3 regions of the Arthrobacter sp. NamB2 genome follow, and region 2 is predicted to be linked to each of the others. Evidence: riboswitches for the same ligand, from Rfam matches in the RefSeq annotation. Region 2 holds a riboswitch; each other region holds the start of a gene.
What was found. Region 2 has a riboswitch for thiamine pyrophosphate ahead of FDK12_RS15315 (ECF transporter S component). Riboswitches for the same ligand answer to the same signal wherever they lie in the genome.
Positions count from the first base shown of each region.

Region 1: it holds a riboswitch for thiamine pyrophosphate, as region 2 does, so the genes downstream of both, FDK12_RS09380 (bifunctional hydroxymethylpyrimidine kinase/phosphomethylpyrimidine kinase) here and FDK12_RS15315 (ECF transporter S component) in region 2, are expected to answer to the same signal.
Region 3: it holds a riboswitch for thiamine pyrophosphate, as region 2 does, so the genes downstream of both, thiM (hydroxyethylthiazole kinase) here and FDK12_RS15315 (ECF transporter S component) in region 2, are expected to answer to the same signal.

Region 1 covers NZ_SZWI01000004.1:137,034-141,337, forward strand. The annotation lists gene FDK12_RS09380 (bifunctional hydroxymethylpyrimidine kinase/phosphomethylpyrimidine kinase) at 1-1,268, opposite strand, end outside; TPP riboswitch at 1,260-1,372, opposite strand; gene FDK12_RS09385 (Rne/Rng family ribonuclease) at 1,528-4,304, opposite strand, start outside.
Region 2 covers NZ_SZWI01000010.1:40,632-44,935, reverse strand. The annotation lists gene FDK12_RS14705 (hypothetical protein) at 394-585, opposite strand; gene FDK12_RS14700 (DUF4235 domain-containing protein) at 850-1,110, opposite strand; TPP riboswitch at 1,211-1,334, shown strand; gene FDK12_RS15315 (ECF transporter S component) at 1,396-2,004, shown strand; gene FDK12_RS14695 (ABC transporter ATP-binding protein) at 2,001-3,491, shown strand; gene FDK12_RS14690 (energy-coupling factor transporter transmembrane component T family protein) at 3,488-4,285, shown strand.
Region 3 covers NZ_SZWI01000004.1:96,104-100,407, reverse strand. The annotation lists gene FDK12_RS09180 (DUF427 domain-containing protein) at 1-126, shown strand, start outside; gene FDK12_RS09175 (aldo/keto reductase) at 180-1,211, shown strand; TPP riboswitch at 1,249-1,347, shown strand; gene thiM (hydroxyethylthiazole kinase) at 1,389-2,312, shown strand; gene thiE (thiamine phosphate synthase) at 2,312-2,971, shown strand; gene FDK12_RS09160 (alpha/beta hydrolase) at 3,054-3,851, shown strand; gene FDK12_RS09155 (biotin/lipoate A/B protein ligase family protein) at 3,888-4,304, shown strand, end outside.

The DNA of each region.
Region 1 (4,304 bases), on a different contig from region 2:
CAGAAGCACGGCAGGACGGCCGCGACGAGCTCAGCGTAGGAACCACGGACGGCGGTGGCCGTCAGGTGATCGCAGTAGGCCCGCGTGGCGGGTCCGGCTTCGCCCTCGCCGAAGCGCAAGCCCGCCGCATCCAGCCAGGTCCTGTGCAGCTCTGCCTCGGTCCGGAGGCACGACGTCGCGGCCGACAACCAGAAGAGCTGCTCGTCGTCCGTCGGAGCCATGGCTGCAGTCCTGGCGAGCACACCGCAGTACTCGCGCAGGTACAGCGCGTCCTGCTGCAGGTAGTGGGCGAAGTCGGCGGTGGAGAGGCTGCCATCGGTCAGGGCGCGAACGAAGGGGAGGTCGAGGATGTGCCGACGGGTGGCTGTGCTCCGCCTCCATGCCAGGTCGGTGAATCGTTCGTGCGACCCCGTGCCGGCGGCGTGGAATGCGGAGTGGAAGTGGTGCACGGGTCCGCTGCCTGCACCCACCTCCAGGTGATCCGCCGCGCGCAGCGCTCCTTCCAGCCAGAACTTCGCCTCACGCACCGCGGCGGGCCAGTCCGACGTCACCGCGTATCGTGTGGCGATGGCTGAGGAGAGTGAGCAGCCTGTCCCGTGGGTGTTCGCCGTCGTTATCCGCACGCCGTCGAAGGCGACCGCGTCCGCAGGCCGCCCGGGCGGAAGGATGAGCGCGTCGGGGCACCGCTCCCCCGGCAGGTGCCCACCCTTCACCAGGACACGCGTATCCAGCAGTGCGGCAAGGACACTCCCCTGCTCCAGGGCATCGGACCACGACGTCGCCGGTTCGGCGCCGACCAGCACCGCCAGTTCGGGGACGTTGGGGGTGACCAGGGACGCCCGCCGGGCCAGGTCCACGACGGCGCGCACGGCGTCGTCGTCGAGCAGGCGGGCTCCGCTGGTCGCGACCATGACCGGATCCAGCACCACGACCGGCACGCGGACGTCGTCGAGCCACTCGGCGACCGCCCGGGCGACGTCCGCACTGCCGAGCATTCCGATCTTCACGGCATCGATGGCCACATCCTCGGCGACGGCGTCGAGCTGTTGACGGAGGAAGGCTACGGGCGGCGTGTGGACGGCCGACACGCCCTGCGTGTTCTGCGCCGTCAGGGCCGTCAGCACGGCCATCGCGTAGCCGCCGTTCGCGCTGATGCTCTTGATGTCGGCCTGGACGCCGGCCCCGCCGCTCGGATCAGAGCCGGCGATGCTGAGCACGTTCGGAATCCGCGAGCTGTTCTTCGTCCCCGGTGCACGGACAGTATCCATGGGTGACATCCCTCCGCTAGGCCACGGGCGCGTGCGCCCACTAGATCAGGTTCGACGGGTTTGATCTCAGCCCCGCATCCGGCAGGGCACCCCGTGTCACAGACAAGCCTATCCCAGCCGGACGGCCGCGCTCGGGAGCAGGGCAGGAGCAGGACGGGAGCAGGGTGGGAAGCTGCGGGGACACCGGAGGCCGGAGCCCTGACGGACTCCGGCCTCCGGGGTGGACGGGCATCGGACGATCGTCCGTGCCCGTCAGCGCCTACAGCTCCGAGGCGGGCACACCGACGCCGAAGATCAGCGGCTCGGCAGCGGCGGTTTCGGGCTTCCGCACGACGGGCTGACCCTTGGCGACGTGACGCGTCCCGGAAGGCTCGCCGGCGGCTCCCGCTCCCAGCGTCTCGATCGTCGTGTCCGCTGCGCCCTGCGCACTGCGTGCTACGCGGCGCGGACGGGAACGGCGGGCGGCTACGTCGGTGCGTGGAGGAACGACGGCGGATTCCTCCTCCGCACTGTCTCCGCCGGCGGTGGCCGGCGCTTCGGGCACTTCGTCCTCGCGTCCGGCATCATCCGCTGCGGGCCTCCTGTTGAAGGCCTCACTGAGGCTGTCGAGCGTCAGCCGCGTCGCCGGCTCGGCCTGACTGTCCTGCATCTCCGGCCGACGGCTGTCCGCGCGCGGCAGCGTCACGGTCTCACCGTTGATGGTCAGGACGGCTTCGGTCACCTGGACATCGGGCTCCGCGGTCGCCTGCTCGGCCGACTCCTCGTGGGCATGGTGGGTGGCGGCCGCGATGCTGGCGAGTGCGGCACGGGCCGCCTCCGCCTTGGCGGCCCGGTCCGGGCTCTCCGCCACCGGTGCCGGTGGCAGTGCGATGCCTTCATCCTGCTGCTGACCACCACGGCCCCGATTGCGCTTGCGCTCGCTCCGGGACGGCTTGTCCTGGCGCACCTGCTGCTGTGCCTCGGGGACGGTCGCGGAACGGCGGTGCTCGACGGGCTCCATGTGGGTGACGACGCCGCGTCCTGCGCAGTGCTCGCAATCCTCGCCGAAGACTTCGAGCAGGCCGGTACCCATGCGCTTCCTCGTCATCTGGACCAGGCCCAGCGAGGTCACCTCGGCGACCTGGTGCTTGGTCCGGTCCCGGCCGAGGCACTCGACGAGGCGGCGGAGCACGAGGTCCCGGTTGGCCTCGAGCACCATGTCGATGAAGTCGATGACGATGATCCCGCCGATGTCGCGGAGCCGCAGCTGGCGGACGACCTCTTCGGCCGCCTCGAGGTTGTTCTTCGTGACCGTCTCTTCGAGGTTGCCGCCACTACCCGTGAACTTGCCGGTGTTGACGTCGACGACGGTCATCGCCTCGGTGCGGTCGATCACGAGGGACCCACCCGACGGCAGGAAGACCTTGCGGTCCAGGGCCTTCGCAATCTGCTCGTCGATGCGCGATGCAGCGAAGATGTCCTCATCGCTCGTCCACTTCTCGAGCCTGCCGACGAGGTCCGGTGCCACGTACATGACGTAGGCCTCGATGGTGTCCCAGGCATCCTCTCCCGAGACGACGAGCTTCGAGAAGTCCTCGTTGAAGACGTCGCGCACCACCTTGATGGTGAGGTCGGGCTCGCCGTAGAGCAACTCGGGCGCAAGGGTCTTCGTGGAGCCGGCCTTGCGCTCGATCTCCTCCCACTGCGCCCGGAGGCGGTTGATGTCGTGCGTGAGCTCCTCCTCGCTGGCGCCCTCGGCCGCAGTACGGACGATCACACCGGCGTTCTCCGGCAGGCGGTCCTTGAGGATGCGCTTGAGGCGGTTCCGCTCGACGTCCGGCAGCTTGCGGGAAATGCCCGTCATGGATCCGCCGGGCACGTAGACCAGGTAGCGTCCGGGCAACGAGATCTGGCTCGTCAGCCGCGCCCCCTTGTGGCCCACCGGATCCTTCGTCACCTGCACGAGGACGGGATCGCCCGACTTCAGCGCGAGTTCGATACGCCGCGGCTGGCCGTCGAGGCCCGCGGCGTCCCAGTTGACCTCGCCTGCGTAGAGCACCGCATTCCGGCCTCGTCCGATGTCGACGAAGGCGGCCTCCATGCTGGGCAGCACGTTCTGCACCTTGCCGAGGTAGACGTTCCCGATCAGCGAATCCTGCTGCGTCTTGGAGACGAAGTGCTCCGCCAGGATCCCGTCCTCCAGCACGCCGATCTGGATCCTGTCATCGCGCTGTCGCACGATCATCTGGCGGTCCACCGACTCACGCCGGGCGAGGAACTCGGCCTCGGTGATGACCTGCCGGCGCCGACCCGTGTCGCGGGACTCGCGGCGGCGCTGCTTCTTGGCCTCGAGGCGCGTGGAGCCACGGACGCTCGTTACGCGGTCGGACACCGGCTCACTCGCCTGGCGGGGAGCGCGCACCCGTGTGACGGTGTTGGGGGGATCGTCGTCCTCGCCACCGGCCAACTCGAGATCCTGGTCTCCCCGGCGGCGTCGGCGGCGCCGTCGTGACGTGACACCAGCGCCCTCCTCGGGACCGTTCGGGCGGGGCTGCTCGTCCGTCCCCTCCGCCTCGACATCGTCCGTCACGTTCTGGCCGGCGTCGGTCCGGTTGCGACCACGGGTGCGGCGGCTGCGGCGGGAACGGCGGCCGGATTCCTCCGAAGCCTCCTCGTCGGAATCGTCCTCGACAGGCGGCGCGACCTTCACCGAGGGCACCGTGACGGCGCTCAGGTCGGGCGCGTGGAACAGCAGCGAAAGGGGTGATTCGGGTACGGCGAACGGATCGAAACGATTGTCGTCGACCGACGGCTCGCCGGTTGCGTCCTCCGGAGTCTCCTCCTCGGCGAGGGAGGCCGGCGCTTCAGGGCTGGTGTCCGGGCTCGCTGCCTCCGCGACTGCCGGTGCTGCTTCTGCGGAATCCTCTGCCTGCGCGGGCTCCGACGCCCTGCGGGAGCGACCCCTGGACGCGGTCCGGCGCGTGCGCGCGGGCTTCTGCTCGGCAGCCGGGTCGTTGGTATCGACCGCACCGGCGGTGTCGGCGGCGGGCTCTGCCG
Region 2 (4,304 bases):
TCGTCCTTGCACGTGGCCGCGACCGGAATCCAGAGGCCCGGCAGCCACCTACTCGGAGCCCTTCTTCTATCCGTAGACTCGGCTCAGCGCGGCATGGAGCTAGGGGCACACAAACAATCACGATCCCGAAAACATCTAATGGCAGGGCCCGCCCCGGCATGATCGCCCTTGGCATGGCCCCCCTGACCTGGGCGCAGGGCACGACAGTCCGTGCGGGCATGTGGCCGATGTTCTCGAGCGCGCTGCTGACCTGGTCGCAGGAGCTCCCTACGCCATCCTGATGGATCTTCGGGCCCATGGAACGGATGCTTTCGGCCGGCTCTGAACAGGCCAGTCATCCCGCGCGATACTTCCTCTCGTCATTCCTGCTTCCGCGTTGCGGCAGTCCACGGGCTACGGGCGGGCGGGCTGCTTCCGGCCCAGGAGCGAGGCGTTCAGGCTCCCGATGGCCGCTGCCGTCACGACGCTGTACAGGACCGCGGACTGCAGCGCCCGGCCGGTCTCGGTGTGTGCTGCGACGAGGATCGGGGTCACGACAAGGATGGTGGCAAGGAACCAGAGGGCCCTGCTGTGGACGAACCGCATGTCTCCTCCTTCTTCCGACCCTTCAACGCTAGGCCGATGGCGCGGCCGGCGCGTCATCCCTGAGTAGGAACGGCAGGCGAACGGTGTCATCCCTGCGAGCGCACTGCCCGTACGGGAGCAGGACGACCCACTACCCCTCACCGGTCCACTGCGCGCTCGAGGGGGTTGTCGGCGACCCGAAGGGCTGCCATGGCAGTCCGAGAAGGAGGCATGAAAAGGGAGGAGAGGCACGACGGCTCGTGCCCCTCCTCCCGATGATGCGTATCAGGTAAGGTCGCGGGTCTTCGCGAATCGCTCGATCGCCCTCTGCGTGGAGCGGTTGGTCAGCACCTGGATGGTGGTGCTGACGGCTCCGGAGATGATGGCGAAGACCAGGGCGGAGCGCAGGGTGTTTTCCAGCCCGTCCTTGCTCTTGGGGGGCGCCTCGCCCGTGATCTTCTCCCAGAGGAAGTCCACGAGCTTCGTCCCCACGTATCCGGCACCGACGCTCATGCCTACACCGAGCAATTTGAACACTACTTGCATGGTTTCTCCTTTTGATCCGATAGTCCTGCGCCTAGCCTAACCGCGGCTCAGGAGCCATGCAGGGAGTAGGCAGCAGGTGTAGGATCGGTAGCGCTCAACCAACAAACGACAGGGGAGCGCCGATCCGCAGCTGGCTGCGGAACGGGCGCTGAGAGTGCGGACCGCCGCAGACCCTCGAACCTGATCCGGCTAGTACCGGCGAAGGGAGTCGAGTTCTCAGAGTGCTGTGCGCTGCCTCCGCTGCAGCCCCGCGCTATCCCCTCCTGTACCTCAGGAGGAATCATCATGGCTTCACCAACAGCCCTCAAGGGCACCACCCCGCGCTCAAGCCAGTGGCGCGTCGTCGACATCGTGGTGGCCTCGGTCATCGCGGTCGCCGTCGGCGTCCTCTTCTTCGCCTGGTCCGCGGGCTACTCCGGCATCAGCCTGCTCACCGCAGGGTTCCCGCCCCTGGCGGGCCTGTACTCCGGCGGATGGCTCATCGCCGGTGTGCTGGGCGGACTCATCATCCGCAAGCCCGGAGCCGCGCTCTACTGCGAAGTGCTGGCAGCGGCGGTATCGGCCCTCATCGGCACGCAGTTCGGCATCCTCGTCCTGGTGTCCGGCCTCATCCAGGGACTCGGGGCAGAACTGGTCTTCCTGCTGTTCCTGTACCGGAAGTGGAACCTGCCCGTGGCGTTGCTCGCCGGCCTCGTCGCAGGCCTCGCCCTCGCGATCAGCGAGAACATCATGTACAACGCGCTCTGGACGATCGAGTTCAAGCTCATATACACGCTTTTCGCCGCGATCTCGGGAGTCGTCATCGCAGGGCTGCTGTCCTGGCTGGCGATGCGCGGACTCGCGAAGACCGGGGTGCTGTCCTCGTTCGCGGCCGGCCGCACGGCGGACGTGTGACACCAGCGCACGCTCCGGCCCCGGGAGCAGTGCACGTCCGTGCCCGGGGCTGGGGCTGGCGCCATGCCGGCCGCAGAGCTTTCGCGGCTCGCCACCTCGACCTCGACATCCAGGCGGGGGAGCGGGTGCTGCTTCTCGGCGCGTCCGGTGCCGGCAAGTCCACCGTGCTGCACGGGCTGGCAGGGGTGCTGGGATCCAGCGACGAAGGCGAGCAGGAGGGCGAGCTGCTGCTCGACGACGCCGCGCCCGCCGCCGCACGGGGACGTGCAGGGCTGGTGCTGCAGGACCCTGAGACGCAGGTGGTCCTGGCACGGGTGGGTGACGAGGTCGCTTTCGCCGCCGAGAATCTCGCCGTGCCCCGCGACGAGATCTGGCAGCGCGTGGGACGCGCGCTCGACGACGTCGGGCTGGACCTTCCACTCGATCACCCGACCACTGCGCTGTCCGGCGGGCAGAAGCAGCGCCTGGCGCTCGCTGCCGTCCTCGCGATGGAACCGGGGCTGCTCCTGCTCGATGAACCCACCGCGAACCTCGACCCCGACGGCGTGCTGGAGGTGCGCGACGCCGTCGTCCGTGTCCTCGAACGCACCGGGGCGACGCTCGTCGTCGTGGAGCACCGGGTCGCGGTGTGGGCAGACGTCGTCGACCGCGTGATCGTGCTCGACGCCGGGGGAGGGGTCCTCGCGGACGGCGCGCCCGCAGCGGTGCTGGGTCAGGAACGCACGCGCGACCGCCTGGCCGCGGCGGGCGTGTGGGTCCCGGGTTGGCAGCCTCCCGTCGGCGGCCCCCTGCCGGGCACAGGCGGGGAGGTACTGCTGTCGAGCCGCGACCTGACCGTCGCTCGGACGAAGCGGGGGCCAGCCGCCGTCGAGGGCCTCCGGCTCGAGGTGCGGACTGCGGAAGCCCTGAGCATCACCGGGCCGAACGGTGCCGGGAAGTCCACGGCGGCCCTCACCCTCGGCGGTCTGCTCCGCCCGCGTTCGGGAAGGCTCGACGCGTCGGAAACCCTCGCCGGCACGGCCGGCACCGACCCCTTCCGGTGGCGCTCGTCGCAGCTCGTGCAGCGCATCGGGACCGTCTTCCAGGAGCCGGAGCACCAGTTCCTCACCGCGACGGTGTCCGAGGAACTCGAGTTCGGCCCGCGGAGGGTCGGCGGGAACGACGACCCACGACGCACCGCCGACATCGCCGAGCGTCTTCGCCTCACCCACCTGCTGGAGGCCAATCCCTTCACGCTGTCCGGTGGGGAGAAGCGCCGGCTGTCCGTGGCGACGATGCTCGCCACGGCACCGCGGATCCTGATCCTCGACGAACCGACCTTCGGGCAGGACGCCGGAACCTGGGCAGAGCTCGTCACCCTGCTGCGGGAACTGATCCACGACGGCGTCGCCGTCCTCTCGGTGACCCACGACACCGAGTACATCGCGGAGCTCGGCGGCGCGACCCTGCGCATCGCGGATGGCGCGGGACGGCTGGTGGCGCAGTGAGCAACGACTACCTGACACCCGTTCTGACCGGGAGGACGCTGGTGCGGGCCAACCCCGTCTCCAAGCTGTTCGCCGCCGTCGCCATCACCCTTGCCCTCCTCGTGAGCATCGACTGGGTGAGCGCGGCGGTGGTCCTGGCCTGCGAACTCGCGCTCATGCCGATGCTGGGCATCAGTGTGTGGGGCCTGGCACGGAGGATCTGGCCCCTGCTGGTCGCCGCGGTGATCGGCGCCTACGGCACGGCACTGCTCGCCGAGAAGACCGGAAATGTCCTGCTCGACGTCGGCCCGTTCCTCTTCACCGAGGGGTCCGTCACCGCCGGAATCGCCGTCGGGCTGAGGGCATTGGCACTCGCGCTGCCGGGGATCTTCATCCTCCTCACCACGGACCCCACCGACCTCGCCGACGCACTGGCCCAGAAGCTCCACCTGCCCCACCGCTTCGTCCTGGGCGGCCTGGCATCGCTACGGCTCGCGGGCCTGCTCGTGGAGCAGTGGGAGACGCTGGGGCTGGCCCGCCACGCCCGCGGCATCGGGTCGGACGGCTCGATCGTCGCCCGGACGCGCAACCTGCTGGGACAGTCCTTCGGGCTGATCGTGCAGGCGATCCGTAGGGCCACCCGCCTCGCGACGGCGATGGAGGCACGCGGGTTTGGTGGCGGGACGCGCACCTGGGCACGCGAGAGTACCTACGCCCGGCTTGACGCGGTCGTCGCCGTCGTCGGGCTTTTGATCGCTGCGGGCGCGGTGACGGCGGCCGTCCTGGCCGGGACGTGGAACTTCATCCTGTCCTGACCGGGTCGACCGCCGTCCT
Region 3 (4,304 bases), on a different contig from region 2:
TTCACCCTGACCGTGGACGGAGAGCAGAACAGGGACGCGGCGTGGAGCTACGCGGAGCCGAAAGAAGCGGCGGAGAACATCCGCGGTCACTACGCTTTCTGGAAAGGCGTGACAGTGACCGAATGACCCGCCGACCCATACCAGCCGTTCCAGCAGGCGCATCGTAGAAGGAGTCCTTTATGGAGTACCGGAAACTCGGCAACAGCGGCACCTCGGTGTCCCAACTGGCCCTTGGCACCATGACGTTCGGAGCGGAGTCGGACGAGGCAACCTCCTACGCCATCCTGTCCGGCTATGCGGCGGCCGGCGGAAACCTCATCGACACCGCCGACGTGTACACGGCGGGCGCCTCGGAGGAGATCATCGGGCGATGGCTCGCCAAGAACCCGTCCGAAAGGGACCGCATGGTGCTCGCGTCCAAGGGGCGGTTCCCCATGGGAGACGACGTGAACGACCTCGGCCTGTCGCGGCGCCACCTCCGCCGAGCGCTCGACGCGTCTCTGAGGAGACTCGGCGTGGACCACATCGACCTGTACCAGGTGCACTCCTGGGACCCGCTGACTCCACTCGAGGAGACCCTCGGGTTCCTCGACGAGGCGGTGGTCCAGGGCCGCATCGGTTACTACGGCTTCTCCAACTACACCGGCTGGCAACTCACCAAGGCCGTCATGATCGCTCGCCAGCGCGGCTATTCCCTGCCGGTGACGCTCCAGCCCCAGTACTCGCTGCTGGTGCGCGAGATCGAAGCGGAGATCGTCCCGGCCGTCCTGGATGCCGGAATGGGCATGCTTCCCTGGTCCCCCCTGGGCGGTGGCTGGCTGACGGGCAAGTATTCCCGCGACACCGAGCCCACCGGCGCCACTCGGCTCGGTGAGAACCCCCAGCGCGGCATGGAGGCCTGGGAGAAGCGCAACGCGCAGGACAGGACGTGGCGGATCATCGACACCGTGAGCGCAATCGCGGCGGAGCGGGGCGTCAACGCCTCGCACATCGCGCTTGCCTGGGTAGCGGCCCGGCCAGGCGTCACGTCCGTGATCCTCGGGGCGCGCACGCAGGAACAGCTGGCGGACAACTTGGCATCCTCCGACGTCGTCCTCACAGCCGATGAGCTGCGGCAACTCGACGACGTGAGCGCGCCGACCTTCGGCGACTACCCGTACGGACTGCCCGGGATCGAGCAGCGTAGCCGCCGCATCGACGGCGGCCGCTAGCCGACTTGGAAGCGGCCCGGTATCGGGTTATCGTTCGAGCAGCGACACGGGGTGTCCCTTCAGGGAAGGGGCTGAGATAAGACCCGTCGAACCTGATCCAGCTCATACTGGCGAAGGGATGTCCCGGCGTGCCCCTGGTTCCGCCTGTCCTTTCGCTCCATCCTGCGAGAGGCAGCCATGGCCCAATCATCCACCCACTCGTCCACGCGATCAGCCGGGGAGACACCGACGGAGCAGCTCGCCGATGCTCCCACGGCTGCATCCGTGCACCCCGCGTCCGTGAGCCCCGACCGGCCGGTCACCGCTGAAGCGTGCGCGGAGTTGCTCGGCGACCTGCGCCGAGCGGCGCCGCTGGTCCAGTGCGTCACCAACGCCGTCGTCACCAACTTCACCGCGAACGTCCTGCTCGCCCTCGGGGCGGCCCCTGCCATGGTGGACATCCCCGGAGAGGCCGCCCAGTTCGCACCCGTCGCGTCGGGTGTGCTCGTCAATCTGGGCACGCCCACGGAGTCACAGCGCGCCGCCATGCTCGAGGCGGCCGAGGCCTCCCTGATAGCAGGAACGCCCTGGGTCCTCGACCCGGTTGCTGTCGGCTTCCTGAGTGTCCGGACAGCGACTGCGCAGCGCCTCGTCACGTTCCGTCCCACCATCATCCGGGGGAACGCTTCTGAGATCATCGCCCTGGCCGGTTCTGGAGCGGGCGGACGTGGCGTCGACTCCCTCGATGAACCGGCCGCCGCCCTCGACGCCGCCCGACTGCTCGGCTCGAGGCACGGCTCGGTCGTCGCGGTCTCCGGCGCCGTCGATGCCGTCGTCGCCCCCGATGGTGCTGTTGTCCGGGTGGCCAACGGCAGCGCGATGCTGACGCGCGTCACCGGTGGCGGCTGTGCCCTCGGCGCCGTGATGGCGGCCTTCGCCTCCCTCACTCCGGATGCGCTCCTCGCCGCGACGGCCGCAACCGCCGCCTACACCCTCGCCGCCGAGCGTGCCGCCAGCACGGCGGCAGGACCGGGGACCTTCGCCCCGCACTTCCTCGACGCGCTCGCCGCGATCACGCCGGCCGACGTCGTGCAGGGCCTCAACCTCTCGGACGGGGACTGATGCCGCGGCCGGCCCCGCTCTCCTATCTGCCGCTCTACCTCGTGACCGACACCGCGCTGTGCGCTCCGCGGACGGTGCCGGACGTCGTCGCCGCAGCTGTCGCGGGTGGCGTCACCTGTGTCCAGGTGCGCGACAAACACGCCGGCGGGAGCGCCCTCCTCGATCTCCTCACGGCAGTGGCTGCCGCCGTCGGCGGCCGGGTTCCCGTGCTGATCGACGACAGGGTCGACGTCTACCTCGCGGCTCGCGAGCAGGGAGTGAGGGTCGACGGGGTGCACGTCGGGCAGTCCGACCTGCCCGCAGACGTGGTCCGCCGGATCATCGGTCCCGATGCCGTCGTCGGACTGAGCGCGGCGACAGGGGAGGAGTTCGCCCGCGCGCACGCCCTGCCACCCGGCACGGTGGACTACCTGGGGGTCGGGGCGGTGCACGCGACGGCGACGAAGCCGGATCATCCGTCGCCGCTCGGAGTGGACGGATTCGCCGCGCTCGTACGGGACGTGAGGCTGCCCTGCGTGGCGATCGGCGGCGTCAGCCGCGCGGACGTGGGGCCGCTGCGTCGGGCAGGGGCGGCAGGAGTCGCCGTGGTGTCGGCAATCTGTGCGTCAGCCGACCCGCGGAGTGCCGCGCAGGAGTTGCTCGGGGCCCGGAACTCCTGACGGTGTTCTCCCCGTCGCTAGCCGACGGCGGGCCCGACGGCAACCGGGAGAACTGGTGCTTGGCGAGCCTAGAATCCGGTGTGTGGCAACGAGGAGGACTGTGCTTGCCGGTGCGATGGTCGTGCCGCTCCTCGTGGCGGGAACGGCGTGTGAGGGAGGACCCATGGACAGCAGAAGGACTGCACCGGCGGCGGAGGATCCAGCGATCCTGTCAGCTCGTCCCGGTGCCACGGCTGCCGGCCCGGGCAGCATGACCGGAGTCCGTGCGCTAGGGGTGACGGCGGAGCGCGATCCGATCGTGTTCGTTCCCGAATCGCTGGCCACGGACGAGCAGGTTCCGCTCCTGGTCGCACTGCACGGAGCTGGAGGGGACGCGCAGGGTGGGTTGTCCTATCTCCGCGCGGCGGCAGAGCAACTCGGGATCGTCATTCTCGCCCCCGCGTCGCGAGGCGGTACCTGGGATGCCATCCGCGGGGGTTATGGCCCGGACACCGGTGTCATCGACAGGGCGCTTCACGAGGTCTTCTCCTTCGTCGCGGTGGATCCCGAGCGGATCGGCATTGCCGGTTTCTCCGATGGTGCGTCCTATGCGCTGGGGCTCGGACTCGCGAACGGGAATCTCTTCCGCAAGGTCGTCGCGTTCTCACCCGGATTCGTGCCCCAGGGCCCGGATCACGGTCAGCCCACCCTCTTTATCTCGCACGGCACCGAGGACTCTGTCCTGCCGATCGACGCCACGAGCAGGAAGGTCGTCCCAGCACTGAAACGCCGCGGCTACGACGTCGTCTACCGCGAGTTCGAGGGGCCGCACACCGTGCCTCCGGCCATCGCCGTCGAGGCCGGCCTCTGGCTCGACTGGACTCCCACGCCGATACCTTGACTCGGGGCGCCCGGCCTGACTGCCTACGATGGAACGATGAGCAATACGTGGCAGGGTGCTGCCGAACTGGCACTCGCCCTCGATCCGCCCTCGCACGACGCCGCTGCCGAGCTGGCCCGCGGAATAGCCCTGCTGCGCGAGGTCGCCGTCGGAGCCAGGCCCCCGACGCTGCGCCTCTACCGTCCGAGTCCCACTCTCGCCTTCGGCCAGCGGGATGCACGGCTGCCGGGCTTCGCGGAGGCCGCCGCGGCTTCCACCCGCCACGGCTTCGTGCCACTTGTGAGGCGGGCAGGGGGCCGTGCTGCCGCCTACCACCGGGGGTGCCTCGTGGTCGACCACATCGAGCCCGCGCCCGACGCCGTCCTCGGAACGAGGGCGCGCTTCGCTGCGTTCGGTGACTTCTTCGCCGGCGTGCTGAGCGACGTCGGGCTGGACGCGCGCGTGGGCGAGGTG